One region of the Nocardioides marinus genome, then DNA from elsewhere that is predicted to be linked to it. Evidence: predicted binding sites of a transcription regulator. Region 1 holds the regulator's gene; each other region holds the start of a gene.
What was found. Region 1 encodes LexA, which represses DNA repair genes until DNA is damaged. Its sites were predicted from a motif close to TCGAACANNTGTTCGA; they were not measured.

Region 2: a site for LexA is predicted at 2,145-2,160, ahead of BKA05_RS19975 (HNH endonuclease signature motif containing protein). Genes of this name have one in related genera too.
Region 3: a site for LexA is predicted at 2,760-2,775, ahead of recA (recombinase RecA). Genes of this name have one in related genera too.

The regions. Positions count from the first base shown of each region.
Region 1 is NZ_JACBZI010000001.1:503,160-508,640, forward strand. It holds gene BKA05_RS02535 (alkaline phosphatase D family protein) at 1-1,574, opposite strand, end outside; gene lexA (transcriptional repressor LexA) at 1,774-2,505, opposite strand; gene BKA05_RS02545 (SDR family oxidoreductase) at 2,663-3,475, shown strand; gene BKA05_RS02550 (LysM peptidoglycan-binding domain-containing protein) at 3,699-4,091, shown strand; gene BKA05_RS02555 (hypothetical protein) at 4,352-4,699, opposite strand; gene BKA05_RS02560 (ATP-binding protein) at 4,974-5,481, shown strand, end outside.
Region 2 is NZ_JACBZI010000001.1:845,319-850,799, reverse strand. It holds gene BKA05_RS04075 (DUF808 family protein) at 1-595, opposite strand, end outside; gene BKA05_RS04070 (acyltransferase family protein) at 616-1,695, opposite strand; gene BKA05_RS19975 (HNH endonuclease signature motif containing protein) at 2,174-3,694, shown strand; gene BKA05_RS04060 (AAA family ATPase) at 3,743-4,405, shown strand; gene BKA05_RS04055 (SIS domain-containing protein) at 4,413-5,441, opposite strand; gene BKA05_RS19505 (Trm112 family protein) at 5,438-5,481, opposite strand, start outside.
Region 3 is NZ_JACBZI010000001.1:1,535,541-1,541,021, forward strand. It holds gene BKA05_RS07275 (molybdopterin-dependent oxidoreductase) at 1-369, shown strand, start outside; gene BKA05_RS07280 (hypothetical protein) at 390-815, shown strand; gene BKA05_RS07285 (response regulator transcription factor) at 815-1,537, shown strand; gene BKA05_RS07290 (sensor histidine kinase) at 1,551-2,693, shown strand; gene recA (recombinase RecA) at 2,910-3,953, shown strand; gene BKA05_RS20245 (regulatory protein RecX) at 3,956-4,600, shown strand; gene BKA05_RS07305 (alpha/beta hydrolase) at 4,753-5,481, opposite strand, start outside.

The DNA of each region.
Region 1 (5,481 bases):
AGGATCGCGGTCTCCACGAGCGGCGTGAGCTGCGGCGCGCCGGTGATGTCCTTGAGGTTGTTCGAGGTGACCGAGGAGCACACGAACTCCACCCCGTAGGAGTCGCCGTAGAGCGGCTGCGTGGAGGTGTCCAGCGGCAGCTCGCAGGCCCACCCGGAGTGGATGTCGCCGGTGATGAACAAGACGTCCTTGACCTGGTGGTCGCGGATGTGGCCGAGGACCTCGCGGCGGTCGGCGGTGTAGCCGTCCCACTGGTCGACGTTGTAGGGCGCGCCGTCGCCGGGGAGGATGCCGGTCACGTCGTTGATGGGGTCGATCAGGTCGTTGGGCAGGTCGCCGAAGGTGACCGGCGCGATCATCACCGGGTTACCGATGACCTTCCACTGCGGCGCGTGGTCGCCGCGGGTGAGTGACTCCTTGAGCCAGGCCATCTGCTTCTTGCCGGTGATGGAGCGGGACGGGTCGCTCACCTCGGCCTCGAGCGCCGGCACGGGTGTCGGCGCGAGCGTGGAGACCTGCTCGTCGCGATAGGTGCGCAGGTCGAGCATCGAGACCTCGGCGAGGTTGCCGAAGCGCAGCCGACGGTAGAGGCGGGTGCCGTCGCCCAGGGCAGCGGTCCCGTCCATCCGCACCGGCATCCACTCGTCGTACGCGCGGTGGGCGCGGGCACGGCGGACCTTGTAGTCACCCTCGGACTCGTCGTGGTTCTCCGCGCCGTTCTTCCACTGGTCGTTGGTGACCTCGTGGTCGTCCCAGGTGAGGATCCACGAGTAGCGCGCGTGCAGGGCCTGCAGGTCGGGGTCGGCCTTGTAGTTGGCGTGCCGGCGGCGGTAGTCCTCGAGGCTGACCATCTCGTGCGGCGGGTCGTGCGGGCGGACGACGACGTTGTCCTGGCCCATGCCGTACTCGCCGGTGGGGTACTCGTAGAGGTAGTCGCCGAGGTGGAGGACGGCGTGGAGGTCCTCGCGCGCCGCGAGGCCGCGGTAGGAGCTGAAGAAGCCGGCCTCGAGGTTGGCGCAGGACACGACCCCGAAGCGCAGGTTGTCCAGGGCGGCGCGCTTGCGCGGCGCCGTGCGCAGGCGGCCGACGGGGCTCTTCTGGCCGAGGGCGCGGAAGCGGTAGAAGTACTCGGTGTCCGGCTTGAGGCCCCTGGCGTCGAGCTTGACCGTGTGGTCGCGCCCGGCGCTGGTGCGGAACCGGCCCTTGCTGACGACCTTGCGGAACCGCTTGTCCTTGGCCACCTGCCAGGTGACGGTGACCGGCCCGCCCTTGCCCGAGCCGGCCGTGGCCGCAGGGGTGGGGGTGACGCGGGTCCAGATGACGACCCGGCGCGGCAACGGGTCACCCGAGGCGACCCCGTGCTGGAAGACCTCGTGCGTCGCCTTCCCGCGCTCGGCCCCGTCGGCCGCACCGGGCTGCCCCGTCGGGTCGGCCTGCGCAGGGCGTACGCCGCTGCCGAGCACCCCGGCCGCGGCGGCTCCCGCGGCGCCGGTCGCGAGGACGGTGCGGCGGGGCAACGCGGAGGGGGAGGAGGACGAGGTGGGGGGCGTCGTCGGCGGCTTCGTCGAGGTCACGACTCATCCAACGACGCCGCCCCCTGTTTCGTGACGGTTTCGCCGGAGTGAGCACCGTCCGTTCACCCGGTGCTCACCAGGCGACCGCCCGCGACCCGGTGGACGAGCGGGCGTCGAGACCCCGCGCCTACCGGTGGTCGAGCAGTGAGGAGCGCCAGCGACGAGCGGGCGTCGAGACCACCCGCCGCCGGCGTACCCCTCAGACCTTGCGCAGCACGGCGGTGACGATGCCGAGGATGGTGGCGTGGGTGCCGTCGATCGGCTCGAAGGCGTCGTTGTGCGGCAGCAGCCACACCTGCCCGCTCTTGCGGGAGAAGGTCTTCACGGTGGCCTCGCCGTCGATCATCGCGGCGACCATCTGACCGTTCTCGGCGGTGTTGGCCTGGCGGATCACGACGTAGTCGCCGTCGCAGATGGCGGCGTCGATCATCGACTCACCACGCACCTCGAGCAGGAAGAGCTGGCCGTCGCCGACGAGCTGCTTGGGCAGCGGGAAGACGTCCTCGACCTGCTCCTCGGCGAGGATCGGCGCGCCCGCGGCGATCCGGCCGAGCATCGGCACGTAGGAGGCGGCGGGCAGGGTGTCGCCGACCCCGGTCTCGTCGAAGGAGCTCTCGTCGGCCGAGGAGATCGCGCGCCGTGCGGCCATCGACTCGGGCAGGAAGACCTCGAGGGCGCGGGGCCGGCTGCCGTCGCGCTTGATGAAGCCCTTCTCCTCCAGCACCTTCAGCTGGTGGGCCACCGAGGAGGTGCTGGTCAGGCCGACGGCCTGGCCGATCTCGCGCATGCTGGGCGGGTAGCCGCGTTGGGCGACCGCGTCGCGGATGGTCTCCAGCACCTTGGTCTGGCGCGGGGTGAGCCCGCTGGCGTCGGGCGGGCCGTCGGGGAGCGCGCTCACGCCGGGGGCGGCGTCGTCGTGGCTGGTCGCCATGGGGGTCCTCCTGGTTCGACCACCGGCCCGCAGGGTGCGCCCGCGGACGCGGCGGCACGGGTGTGGCACGGCCTGCGTCGTGGTGCTCACACGCTATGACTCATCCGGTCCGCGATCAAACATGTGTTCGAATCGGCGTGTCGAGCACACTCGGGCCATGACGCCCCGCCCGGTCCCCGCCGCCCCCATCCAGCGCAGTGCCGTGGTCACCGGTGCTGCTCGCGGCATCGGCCGCGGGATCGCCGAGCTGCTGGTGGCCCAGGGGTACGCCGTGGTCGTCACCGATGTTGACGGGGAGGCCGTGCAGGCGACCGCGCGGGAGATCGGCGCCGTCGCCGGACTGGCCCATGACGTGCGCGACCCGGAGGCGCACCGCACGGTCGCCGAGGTGGCGGCCGGGCACGGTCGTCTGGTCGCCTGGTTCAACAACGCCGGGGTCGGCGACGACGGGCGACTCTCGGAGCTCTCCGAGGAGCAGGTGCGCCGGCTGGTGGAGGTGAACCTCCTGGGTGTCCTGTGGGGCATGCGCGCTGCGCTGGAGGCCTTCGGCGACGGCTCCGGCGACATCGTCAACACCGCCTCCCTCTCGGGGCTGGGGCCGGTCCCCGGCTACAGCGTGTACGCCGCGACCAAGGCCGCGACCGTGTCGGCCACCATGTCCGTGGCCGCCGAGACGGCGCGTCGGGTGCGGGTGCACGCGATCTGCCCCGACGGGGTCCGGACGGCCATGCTGGACGAGCAGGACCCCGAAGGCCTGGGAGCGGCCCTGGTTCACTCGGGTGGTCGGATCCTGTCGGTGGAGGAGATCGCCGAGGCGGCCGTCGGGCTGGTCGGGACCGGCCGCGTGATCCGGACGGTGCCGGTGTGGCGCGGGGCCCTGATGCGCACCATCTCCCTGGCTCCCGGCGTCGCCGCCAAGGGGACCGCGCTCTTCGCCGCCCAGGGTCGTCGGGCGCTCCGCCGCGGCTGACGGGGTGGGTGGGCTCGCGGCCCACGCAGGGGCAGTCGAACATTTGTTCGCAGAAACCCTTGATCTCGTTCGAACACCTGATCTACTCTCGTACACGTGTTCGATCGAACTGGTGGTCGAGCCGTCGGCCCCAGGCCCGCCCGGTCCTCCCTGACCGGGACTGTCGGTGGTCGTCGGTAGACATCGGTTCGCAGACCCACTCCGCCTTCCCCAGGAGATCCCGATGAGCACCATGGTCCTTCCCGCAGTCCACCTCCCGGCCCGCACCTCCGCCCGTCCGGTTCCGCGCTCGGCACCGCGTTCGGCTGCTGGCACCGACGGCCGTCTGCGCCTGACCCGGCGCGGTCGCCTGGTGGTCTTCGTGGTCGGCCTGCTGGTGGCCGTGGCGATCGCGGTGGCCTTCGCTGGCGGCTCGGTCGCGACCTCGGAGAAGGGGCAGCCGGTGCCCACCGACACGATCGTGGTCGGCACCGGGGTGACCCTGTGGGACATCGCCTCGGCCCGGGCCGAGGGCGGCGACGTCCGCGACATGATGTCGACCATCCAGCAGCTCAACCACCTCGAGAGCGGCATGCTCGTCGCCGGTCAGCGGCTGCGGGTCCCCGCCGACAGCTGAGCGCGACGCGACGGGAGCACCGCCCCGGAAGGGGCGCACAGACTTCGCCGGTCGATTCGACCCCGGCCGGCGAAACCACGGGGAAGACGAGGGGCGGGCCCACGGCGGGACCGCCCCTCGGTGGTGCTGGGCGGGCCGCAAGGTCTGACTGATGTCAGTCAGACCTTGCGGTGCGCGGTCGAACCTTCGACCGCGAACCCGCAGGTTCGACCGATATCAGTCAGACCTTCGCGCACCGGCCGTCCTGGGCGGGGCCAGGCTCAGCGCGCGGCGCGCTTGCCGCCCTTGGGTCGCGGAGCGGGGGGCTCGGTGCCGGGTGCTGGGTCCGGGGCGACGACGCCGAGCTCGCGCAGCAGCCGCAGCCCGACCAACAGGCCGGCGAAGAGGCAGGCCACCGCGCCGAGGGAGGCCAGGGCGAGGAACCACCAGGCGGCGGTCCTGCCCTCGCGTGCGGTCGTGCCGAAGTCGATGGCCGCCCAGACCAGGTAGCCCCAGGCGACGACCAGGCCGGTGACCCCGGCGGTGAGGGCCAGCAGGCGACGGGTCCGGTGGGGTGCCGGGGGGCGCGGGCCGCTGTGCGATCCGTGCTTCCCTCCGCTCCCAGCCACCGCGCCATTGTCCCCGATCGCCCCACGCGTCACGGGGCGAACCGCCGAGCGGTGCGGTCGCGCCCGGTGGCCCACCACGGGCCGAAGGGCCCGAGGAAGGGGCAGGAGGACCCTGATGGGGGATGGGCCGCGGGGTTAGCCTGGCTGGGTGGCCCAGGGACGAGGGGACGAGCCGGACGTCGCGGGCCGCGGTGCCCAGCGGACCGCGGCCGCCGACGCGCCGTCACCTGCGGGCCCACCTGCGGGCCCGCCTGCGGAGCCGCCCGCGGTGCCCATGACCCACCTCGAGGCCGAGGTCGAGCGGGCGGTCCTGGTCGACGACGTCGTACGGGCCGTGGTCGCGGACCTGCTGACGTTGCCGGACGTCGCACGCGTCGCCGTGGCGCTGACCGAGGGAGGGGGGCGTCGGCTGCGCTTCACCTCCGCCACCCGCGGCGGCGACCAGGCGAGCGACCTGGACTGGTGCCACATCGACGCCTACGACGACGTGCCGCTCAACGACGTGGTCCGCACCGGTCGCCCGATCCTGGCGGCGCTCAGCACCCTGGAGGAGCGCTGGCCGTGGCTGGCCCAGAGGGAGGGCGAGGCCGGCCACGTCGCCGCCGCCGTCGTCCCGATGCTGGGCACGAGCATGCGCCTGGGTGGGCTGTTCCTGCTCTACGACCGGCCGCAGACCTTCGGGCCCGAGCAGCGCGAGCTGCTGGAGGGGCTGGCCCGGCGTACGGTCGCGGCGCTGCACGAGGTCAGTGCCCGCCGCGCGGGGCCGGTCGACGACTCCCTGG
Region 2 (5,481 bases), 340 kb from region 1:
CCATCTTCACGATCAACGCCACCACGCCGTAGACGACCGCGGTGATGAAGACCGCGACGACCACCATGATCGCCGCGCGCGACCAGAAGCTCTCGCCGGCCACCTCGTCCAGGGAGATCACCATGATCTCGGCCGAGAGGATCAGGTCGGTGCGGATCGCCCCCGAGATGAGGTTCTTCTCGGTCTCCGCGGGGGTGCCGGCGGCGACCTTCTCGATCGCCTCGTCCCCGTGGTGCCCCGGCCCGAACTTCTCCCAGATCTTCTCCGCGCCCTCGTAGCAGAGGTAGGCGCCACCGCACATCAAGATGATCTTGAGCAGGCTGGGCAGCAGCTCGCTGAGCAGCAGCGCCACCGGCAGGATCAGCAGCAGCTTGTTGCGGATCGAGCCGACCGCGATCTTCTTGATGATCGGCAGCTCGCGCTCGGCCGCCACGCCCTGGACGTACTGCGGGGTGACCGCGGTGTCGTCGACCACCACGCCGGCGGCCTTGGCGCTCGCGCGCCCGGCAGCGGCGCTGACGTCGTCGATGGAGGCGGCCGCCAGCTTGGCGAGCGCCGCGATGTCGTCGAGCAGTGCGAAGAGTCCACCGGCCACGGGGAGAGACTAGTGGTCGCTCAGGTGCGCACGGTCTCCCGCCGCACGTGGTTCTCGATCCGGGCGGCGAGCTCGTCGGCCTGCTTGGTGGCCTCGGAGACCTCCATCGCGTCCTTGACCCGGCGCTCGCCCCAGCCGAGCGGGTCGACGGCGTGCTGCAGCACCCGCGCCACCGGCGGGCTGGCCAGCATCAGCGCCACCACGACCGACCCGAGCGTGGTGACGGCCAGGCCGAGCAGCACCCGGTCGCCGAACAGCTCGCCGTACCCGGCGTAGCCGAGCCCCTTCACCACGAAGCCGTGGAAGAGGTAGACCACCAGCGTGTAGGCGCCCATCTGGGTGAACCAGCCGCGCACCCGCGGCACCAGCGCCAGGAAGGCCCAGGTGCCCAGGGTGCCCAGCACCAGCAGCGCCGCGCGGGTCAGGAACGCCTGCCCGTCGCTCACGTCGAGCTCCTCGTAGCGGGCGCGGTAGTAGAGCCACTCCGTGCCCGCCCAGTCGTCGGTGCGTGAGGTCAGGAACCAGATGCCCACGAGGGTGCCGGCCGCTGCCACCTGGGCCGCGCGACTGCGCAGCAGCTCGAGTCGCTCCGGGGTGGCCTTGAGGCCGAGGACGAAGAACGGCAGCAGACCCAGCACTCGCGCCACGTCGAGCGTGTCACCGGCGTACAGACCGGCGACCAGCGAGATGACCACGGCGAGCCCGACCCCGCCCCACATGTTCTTGAACACCGGGGTCAGCAGCCGCCAGAAGAACAGCGCGGAGAGGTACCACATCGGCCAGTGCGGGTCGCGCCAGAGGTTCTCCAGCTCCTCGCCGCCCACGTGGATGCGGAACATCGCGATCACGGCCTCGAAGAGCACGTACGGCACCGCCACCGTGCGCACCAGCTGCCACATCCGGGCACGGGTGTAGGTCCAGCGCTGGGAGAGGTAGCCGGTCAGGAACACGAACGCCGGCATGTGCCAGGCGTAGAGGAAGTCGTAGAGGTGGTCGTTGGTCGCCGAGTCCGGCAGCAGCACCCACGCGTGTCCCACCACGACGAGGGTCACCAGCGCCATCTTGGCGTTGTCGAACCACGGGTCCCGAGAAGAGGCCATGGGTTTCCTTCTTCCCGCCCCTCACCCGCCGCGAAACGTGACGCGTGCCCCTCTCAGGGACTCCTCAGGCCCGTCCGCCGGTCCAGGTGCGAGGAGCGCCAGCGCCTTCGCCTCCGCTGGTCGAGGTGCGAGGAGCGCCAGCGACGAAGCCTTGAGACCCCGTACGCCGACAGCAACCTCATTCACGGGCGACTGGAGGGTCTGTCGTGACCCCCTTTCACGCCACGCCCTCCTGTCCACGGGGGTGGTCCGTGGTCGCCGCGGGTGGGCGCCTGGACGTTCGCGCTGCAGCAGGTCCTTCATTTATCGAAGCCGTGCTTGCGGTGGGCATTGATTTCGGTACCTGGTGACGGTCCGCCCGAACGGTCCGGCATCGCTGGGGTGCTCGCTTGGGTTGCGGCTGGATCGTCCTCCACAGATTCACTTCGGGGCCCTCACGACCATTCCATTCGAACACTTGTTCTAGTAGAATCTGGTCATGGCACTCGGGCACCAGGATCACTCGGCACAGGACACCGCTCCTGTCCCGACCGGTGACCTGCTGTCCCTCGCCGTCGCGCAGAAGCAGGCCGCCGACGACGCCGACCGGCAGCTCTTCATCACCGTCGCCGCCTGGGCCGACCGGCACACCACCGGCCAGCTGCTCCCCGACCTCTACGGCACCTACGGGCTGGCCGACGACGACGCCCACACCGCCGCCGAGAACGCCTGGGTCGCCCGTTTCGGGATGCCCGGCGCCGACACCATGCTCCAGCTCGCCGGCCCCGGCGCCCCCGAGGTCTCGGAATTCGCGGTCATCGAGCTCGCCGCCGCCCTCGGCCGTTCCACCGACTCCGGGCGGGCCCTGCTCTCCGACGCGGTCGAGGCCAAGCACCGGCTGCCGAAGATCTGGCAGCGACTCCTCGACGGCCAGGTGCAGGTGTGGCGCATCCGGCGGGTCACCGAGGTCACCCGCACCCTCACCGCCGAGGCCGCTGCGTTCGTCGACGCCCACCTGGCCCACGTCGTCCACACCGCCTCCTTCGCCACCGTCAAGCGGCTCGCGGCCGAGGCCACAGCACGGTTCGACCCCGAGGGATGTGAGATGGAGGAGGTCGACACCGCCGCGTCTCTCCACGTCCACCTCGACCTCACCACCGCCTGGACCATCGGCACCGCGTCCGGTGTCCACCTGACCGGCCTGCTGGACCGCGCCGACGCCGAAGAGCTCGAGCACGCCATCCGCACCATCGCCGACCAGCTCCTTGCCGCCGGCTCCACCGACACCCTCGACGTCCGCCGCGCCAAGGCCCTGGGCTACCTCAGCCGCGGCGACCTCACCCTCGACCTCGACACCTCACCGGCCGAGCCAGGTGCTCGAGCAGGGACCGACGGCACCGACGCAGGTGGTCGAGCAGCGACGAGCGCCAGCGAGGAGCGGGCGTCGAGACCACCCCGCAACCCCCGCCAGGTCGTCCTCCACCTCCACCTGTCGGAATCAGCCCTGGCAGGCACCCCGGAGATCGACCCCGACACCGGGAAGCTCGGCCTCCACCTCGCCCGCCTCGAGAACCACCACCAGACCCTCACCGCCGACACCGTCCGCGAGTGGCTCGCCGTCCCCGGCACCCAGATCACCGTCAAGCCCGTGGTGGACCTGCACGACCAGATCGCCGTGGACTCCTACGAGATCCCCGACCGCATCAGCCAGCGCGTCAAGCTCAAGCGCACGACCTGCGTCTTCCCGCACTGCACCCGCACCTCAGCAAGGGTCGACCTCGACCACATCGAGGAGTACGTCCCACCAGACGAGGGCGGACCACCCGGCCAAACAGCCACCGACACCCTCGCCCCCTTGTGCAGGCGACACCACCGAGCCAAGACCCACCCATCCCCGGCCTCGACAAGCACGACCACCGTGGCCTGGGACTACCACCAGCTCACCCCCACCACCTGGCTCTGGACCAGCCCCCACGGCATCCGGTTCCTCGTCCACCCCGACGGCACCACCCAGCTCTGAGCGCGCAACTCGCGTGCGCTCGTCTCACACCGCTGCCACAGTGCAGCCGTGACCCGGGTGATCTTCATGTGCGGGCCGTCGGGGGCCGGCAAGACGACGTACGCACGTCGCCTCGAGGGGGCGGGGATGGTGCGCCTCTCGTTCGACGGCCACCTCTGGGCCCGTGGCATCAGGTCAGGTGAGGTGCCGGCCATCGTGCGCGACGAGGTTCGCGACCTGCTGCGCACACAGCTGGCCGCTCTCCTGGGCGCCGGCCAGGCCGTGGTGCTCGACTTCTCGTTCTGGTCGCGAGCCATGCGCAGCGAGTGGCGCGCTCTCGCGGCCGAGCACGGGACCACGCCAGAGACCATCTACCTCGCCACGGACCGCCGGACCGTGCTCGCGCGGATCGAGGACCGGAGGGGCGCCGACGCCGACGACTTCCCCGTCGACCTCCAGACCGCTGCTGGCTACGTCGACCGGTTCGAGGTCCCGACTCCCGAGGAGGGACCGCTCACGATCGTGGTCGAGGGCGAGGAGTTCGCGGTGACGCGACGCGCGCCGGGGGTCTACGACTACCACTGGCTGAACCACCGGCACGGTGGCTACGGCTTCAGCTCCGCCACGTCGGACCACTCACCAGTCGACGGGCTCGGGCACGTGGACGGCATCCGGGACTTCCTCAGGGCGATCGATCCGGAGACCGGCTTCATCGAGGACGACGACGAATGACGTCCGGTCAGTCCTCGACGAGCCCCAACCGGAGGTACTCCGAGGCGTAGGTGCCCGAGAGCATCAGCGAGGCGTAGCGCGCGACCTCGGTGGGCGCCTCGCTGGTGAGGGTCTCGACGCGCACGCCGCGCTCGGCGGCGGTGGCCTGCAGCCGGCCGCGCTGCTCGCGGACGGTGGCGTCCTCGGAGCCGTCGTCGAGGACGACGAGAACGGGGCGGGGGCCGGAGCCGCCCTCGGCGAACGGGTCGTCGAAGACGTCGCGGGGTCGGGCGGCCTCGATGACGGGGAGCAGGTGCTCGGCGTCGCCGGCGATGGCGGTGCGGCCGGAGGCGCGGCGTACCTGCTCGGCGACGCGGCGGGCGGCACGGGCCGCGAGGACCGAGCCTCCCCACACGACGGGCGTCGCGTCGGCGAGCGCGATCGCCAGCATCTTCGCCTCGTTGACGGCGAGGTCCTTGCGCGGGCCGCAGTCCATCGCGACCTGGTCCAGGGCGTCGGCGACGGAGTCGGGCGCGGTCTCGGGGCCGAGCTGGACGCGGTGCAGGTAGGAGAGCATCACCACGGCGGCGGCGAGCTGGTCACCGGTGGTCGAGGGCAGGACCGTGGCGTAGCGGCCGACGGTGTGCTCGGCGACCAGCGAGCCCGGCGGGCAGGCGACGACCACCTGGCACCCGCGGCGCACGGCCTCGGCGACGGCGGAGGCCGTCCCGCTGTCACTGCCGTCGGGGGCGAGGACCACGACGAGGTCGAGGCTGCCCGCCCAGCCGGGCAGCGCGGGACCGGGCCAGGCGACGAACGGCACCGGGCACCACGGCTCGAGCACGGCGCGCAGCAGCCGGGAGTCCGGGCCGGCCGCGATGACCGCCCGAGGACGGTCCAGCTCACGGGCACGCTCGACCGCGCCGTCGGCCGCCTCCGAGGCGTCGCCGACCTCGCGACGCACCCGTGACCCCGACTCCGCCAGGTGGCGCAGCCGCAGGTCGATGGAGCCGAGGGCCGAGTCGTCGTCGAGGCGGGCCTCGTCGAACCAGGTCACGGAGTGCGGGCCTCGTCGACCAGCAGCACCGGGATGTCGT
Region 3 (5,481 bases), 1.0 Mb from region 1:
ACCACCGTCTCCCTCACCCGCGACGACCTGCTGGCCATGCCGCAGCGCTCCGAGGAGCTGCCGATCGCGTGCGTCGAGGGGTGGAGCGCCTCGGCGGTGTGGACCGGCGTGCGGCTGCGCGACCTCCTCGACCTCGTCGACGCCCCGCGCGGGGCCGAGGTGGTGGTGACCTCGCTGCAGGAGAGGGGCGCGTTCCGCGCGACCCTGCTGCAGGGCAACTTCGCCGACGACGACCGCACCCTCGTCGCGCTCGCGCTGTCCGGCGAGCCGCTGGACCTCGACCACGGCTACCCGGCCCGCCTCATCGCGCCGAACCGGCCCGGCGTCCTGCAGACCAAGTGGCTCTCGCGGCTGGAGGCGGTCACATGAGCGGCGGTGAGACGGGACGGGTGAGCCCCGGAAGGGCGGTGCTGGGCTCCGCGGGCGTGCTGCTGGCGGCGTACGGCGCATGGCTGCTGCTCTCGCGGCAGGACCTCTCCGGCAACCTCGACGTGGCCCTGTGGCTGGCCGGCGGCGTGCTCGTCCACGACGTCCTGCTCGGCTCGGTGGTGATCGTCGTGTCGTTGCTCGCCACCCGGCTGCTGCCGGCCGTGGCCAGGCCGGCTGCAGGTGCGGGCCTCGTGGTGCTCGGCAGCCTGACGGTGCTGGCCGTGCCGTTCCTCGGCGGGTTCGGGCGCGAGAACGCCCCCGACAACCCGACGCTGCTGGACCGTGACTACACCGCGGGCTACCTCGCCCTCGTCGCGACCGTCATCATCGTGGTCGTGCTGCCCGTCCTCCTCCACTCGCTGCGCGCTCGCCGGGACCAGCGCTGATGGGGCGGGTGCTGGTCGTCGACGACGACGTGACCGTCCGCGAGGTGGTCGTGTCCTACCTGCGGGCCCACGGCCACGAGGTCGAGGAGACCGGTGACGGGGAGGACGCCCTGCGCCGCCTGGGACCGCCCGGCCAGGCGCCCGTCACCGGCGCGCCCGACCTCGTCGTCCTCGACCTGATGCTGCCCGGCATGGGTGGCCTGGAGGTCTGCCGCCGGCTGCGCGCGCTGCCGGACCGGCGCGCCGAGGTGCCGGTGGTGATGCTGACCGCCCTGGGCGAGGAGGGCGACCGGGTGGCGGGCCTGGAGGTCGGTGCCGACGACTACGTCACCAAGCCGTTCAGCCCCCGCGAGCTCGCGCTGCGGGTCGACTCCGTCCTGCGGCGTGCGGGCGTGGGCCAGGAGCCGGAGCCGGCGGGGGTGCTCACCGACGGCGACCTGGTGCTCGACACCTCGCGGCACGAGGTGACCAGGGCGGGGGAGACCCTCGCGCTGACGGCGCGCGAGTTCGACCTGCTGCGCTTCCTGCTCGCCCACCCCGGCACCGCGTGGTCCCGCGAGGACCTGCTGGAGCGGGTCTGGGGGTGGAGCGTCGGCGACCTGTCGACGGTGACCGTGCACGTGCGGCGGCTGCGCGAGAAGGTCGAGGCCGACCCCAAGCAGCCGACCCGGCTGGTCACGGTGTGGGGGGTCGGCTACCGCTGGGAGCCGGCTCCCGCATGACCCAGGAGCCCCGATGACCCAGGACAAGCTGCAGATCGTCGCGATGGCGGTCGCGGCGGCGCTCGCCGTCGGCACGCTCGGGCTGGCGGCGGCCTGGGCGGTGCGCCGGCTCTCGATCGCCTGGCAGCTGGTGCTCGTCGCCGTGGTGCCGGTGCTCGGCATGCTGGCCGGCGTCCTGGTCGTGGCGCGGGCGATGTTCATCTCCGAGCACGACCTGGGCGCCCTGACCCTCGTCGCGGCCAGTGCCGCGGTGGTCTCGGTGCTGGTCGCGGTGGTCCTCTCGCGCGCGGTCGTGGTGTGGTCGCGGGGGCTGGCCGAGGAGGTGCGCCGGGTCGGGTCGTCCTCGCCGTACTCCGCCGGGCCCGCGCGCGGGCCGGCCGAGTTCCGCCGGCTCTCCGAGGAGCTGGCCGCCACGCACCACCGGCTCAAGCAGGCCCGTGAGCGCGAGGCCCGGCTGGAGGAGGCGCGCCGCGAGCTGGTCTCGTGGGTCTCCCACGACCTGCGCACGCCGCTGGCCGGGATGCGGGCGATGTCCGAGGCGCTCGAGGACGGCATGGCGGCCGACCCCGCCCGCTACCACCGGCAGATCCGCACCGAGGTCGACCGGATGAGCAGGATGGTCGACGACCTCTTCGAGCTCTCGCGCATCCACGCCGGGGTGCTGCGCCTGGCTCCCGAGCCGGTCTCGCTGGGGGACCTGCTCAGCGAGGCTATCGCCGCAGCCGAGCCGGTCGCCGCGGCCCGCACGGTCTCGGTCGGCGGCTCGGTGGACCCCGGCCTGGAGGTGCACGCCGACCCGGGCGCGCTCTCGCGCGTGGTCGCCAACCTCGTCGGCAACGCGGTGCGGCACACCGCCCCGGGCGGACGGGTGGACGTGCAGGGTCGTGCGGTGCCGGGCGGCGGGGTGGAGATCTCGGTCAGCGACGCCTGCGGCGGGCTGGCCGCCGAGGACCTGTCCCGCGTCTTCGACGTGGCCTGGCAGGGCAGCGCGGCCCGTACGCCGGAGCAGCAGCCCTCCTCGCGCGGAGCCGGCCTGGGGCTGGCGATCGTCGCCGGGCTCGTCGAGGCCCACGGGGGGACCGTGCGGGTCGACAACCAGCCTGCGGGCCCCGACGGCTGCGTCCCGGGCTGCCGGTTCACCGTCACCCTGCCCTGACCCTGTCCCGCCCCTGCCCTGACCCTGCCCCGAGCTACCGGCGTGTCGCGCGTGTCGCAGCCGCGATCGAACAGGTGTTCGGCTACCGTGGCGTCCACAGGCATGACGCGGAGCGGGGTTCTCCACAGTGCACGACACGCTGATCAGGCGTTGTCGGTGGCCCGCTCTAGCGTCGTCGACGTGCCTGGCCCACGACGAGAGAAGAGGACAACACCCATGGCTGGTGGAGATCGCGACAAGGCGCTGGATGCAGCGCTCGCCAACATCGAGCGGCAGTTCGGCAAGGGCTCGGTCATGCGACTGGGCGACGAGACCCGCGCCCCCCTGGAGGTGATCCCCACCGGGGCGATCGCCCTGGACGTGGCCCTCGGCCTCGGCGGTCTGCCGCGCGGCCGCGTCGTGGAGATCTACGGTCCGGAGTCCTCCGGTAAGACCACGGTGGCCCTGCACGCGGTGGCCAGCGCCCAGCGCGCCGGCGGCATCGTCGCCTTCATCGACGCCGAGCACGCGCTGGACCCGGAGTACGCGAAGAACCTCGGCGTCGACACCGACGCCCTGCTGGTCTCCCAGCCCGACTCTGGTGAGCAGGCGCTCGAGATCGCCGACATGCTGATCCGCTCGGGTGCGCTCGACCTCATCGTCATCGACTCCGTCGCCGCGCTCGTGCCGCGCGCCGAGATCGAGGGCGAGATGGGCGACAGCCACGTGGGTCTGCAGGCACGCCTGATGAGCCAGGCGCTGCGGAAGATGACCGGAGCGCTGAACAACTCCGGCACCACCGCCATCTTCATCAACCAGCTGCGCGAGAAGATCGGCGTGATGTTCGGCTCGCCGGAGACCACCACCGGTGGTCGGGCGCTGAAGTTCTACTCCTCGGTCCGCCTCGACGTGCGTCGCATCGAGACGCTCAAGGACGGCCAGGAGATGGTGGGTAACCGCACCCGCGTCAAGGTCGTCAAGAACAAGGTGGCCCCGCCGTTCAAGCAGGCCGAGTTCGACATCATGTACGGCAAGGGCATCTCCCGCGAGGGTGGCCTCATCGACGTCGGCGTGGAGGCGGGCCTGGTCCGCAAGGCCGGCGCTTGGTACACCTACGAGGGCGACCAGCTGGGCCAGGGCAAGGAGAACGCGCGGACCTTCCTGCGCGACAACCCCGACCTGGCCAACGAGCTGGAGAAGAAGATCCTCGAGAAGCTCGGTGTCGGCCCGACCGTCGACGCCGAGGCGCCCGCCGACCCGATCGGCGTCGACGACTTCTGATCGTGGAGCCCGAGACCCGTCCCGCCCCTGACTGGGCGGGTGACGTCAGCCTCGGCGTCGACGCCTGGACCGGCGCACGCGAGGCCAAGCAGGCACGCGACCGCGCCCAGCCGCCACCGGAGGACCCGGTGGCGGCGGGGCCGGACGCCGACCCCGAGCAGGTCGCCCGCACGATCCTGCTCGACCAGCTGACCGGTCGCGCCCGCAGCCGCAAGGAGCTCAGCGACAAGCTGCGCTCCAAGGACGTCCCCGACGAGCTGGCGACCCGGCTGCTCGACCGGTTCGAGGAGGTCGGGCTGGTCGACGACGAGGCCTTCGCCCGCAGCTGGGTCGCCGGTCGGCAGTCGGCCAAGGGCCTGGCACGCCGTGCGCTGGCCCAGGAGCTGCGCCGCAAGGGCGTGGACGACGAGGTCGCCCGCGAGGCGCTCGACGAGCTCGAGCCGGAGCAGGAGGAGCAGGCCGCGCGCACCCTGGTGCGCAAGAAGCTGCGCTCCCTGAGCCGGGTCGACGACGTCACCGCCACCAGACGGCTGGTCGGCATGCTGGCCCGCAAGGGCTACGGCTCGGGCATGGCCTTCGCCGTGGTCCGCGACGAGCTCTCCCGCGCCGGCCGAGACGACCCGACCGACGACGGCGACCTCGGCTGATCCAGTCCCGACCCGTCCCGACCCCTCAGTCCCGCCGAGCCGGCGTATCAGTACGCCGGTTCGACCCCATGAGGCCGGGAGTGGAGTGCTGGTGACACGGCATGCGTGTCACCAGCACTCCGCACTCCAATCGCGCTGTCCTCGGCCCGACCTCAGGCCATCTCGCCCACCCAGGTGATCACCTGGTCGGCGACCCGTTCCCAGCCGTGGTCCAGCATCACGTCGTGCCCGATGCCGGGGACGACGACGGCCTCGGTGCCCCAGGCGGCCGCGGTCGCCTCGACGTCGGCGACGCGGAAGATCGTGTCGTCGGCCGCGCCGAGGACGCGGACCTGCGTCGCGCGCGGGCCCCGGCCCGTCGCCGGCCGCGGACGGTCAAGGGCCAGCATGTCGAGGAACGCGCGGAACGACTCACCGTGCAGCCGGGACTGCACGGCCGCCACGACGGCGTCGTCGGTGTCGGCGGAGAGGAACATCCGGCGTACGTGCTCGGCCTCCACGACCAGCATCCCGAGGTCACGACGCACGTTCGCCCGCAGGAAGGTCGCCGTCCGCTGCCGGGCGGTGTCGGCGGTGACCCGCCAGACCCCGGCCGGGGGCATGGAGGCGAGCAGCACGGCGCCGCCGAGCGCCGGTCGGTCCAGGCGACCCACCAGGTGCTGCACGACACCGCCGCCCATCGAGTGCCCCACCACGACCGGCGGCGGACCACCGGCGGGCAGACCGCGCAGCACCTCGACCACCGAGTCCACGTAGTCCCGCAACCGCGGTCCGTGCCGCAGCGAGCGGAGCCGGTCGGCGTCGAGGCGGTCGCCGTGCGCCGGCAGGTCCGGGGTCGTGACCTGCAGGCCGGCCTGCTCCAGCCGCTGGGCGAACCCGTC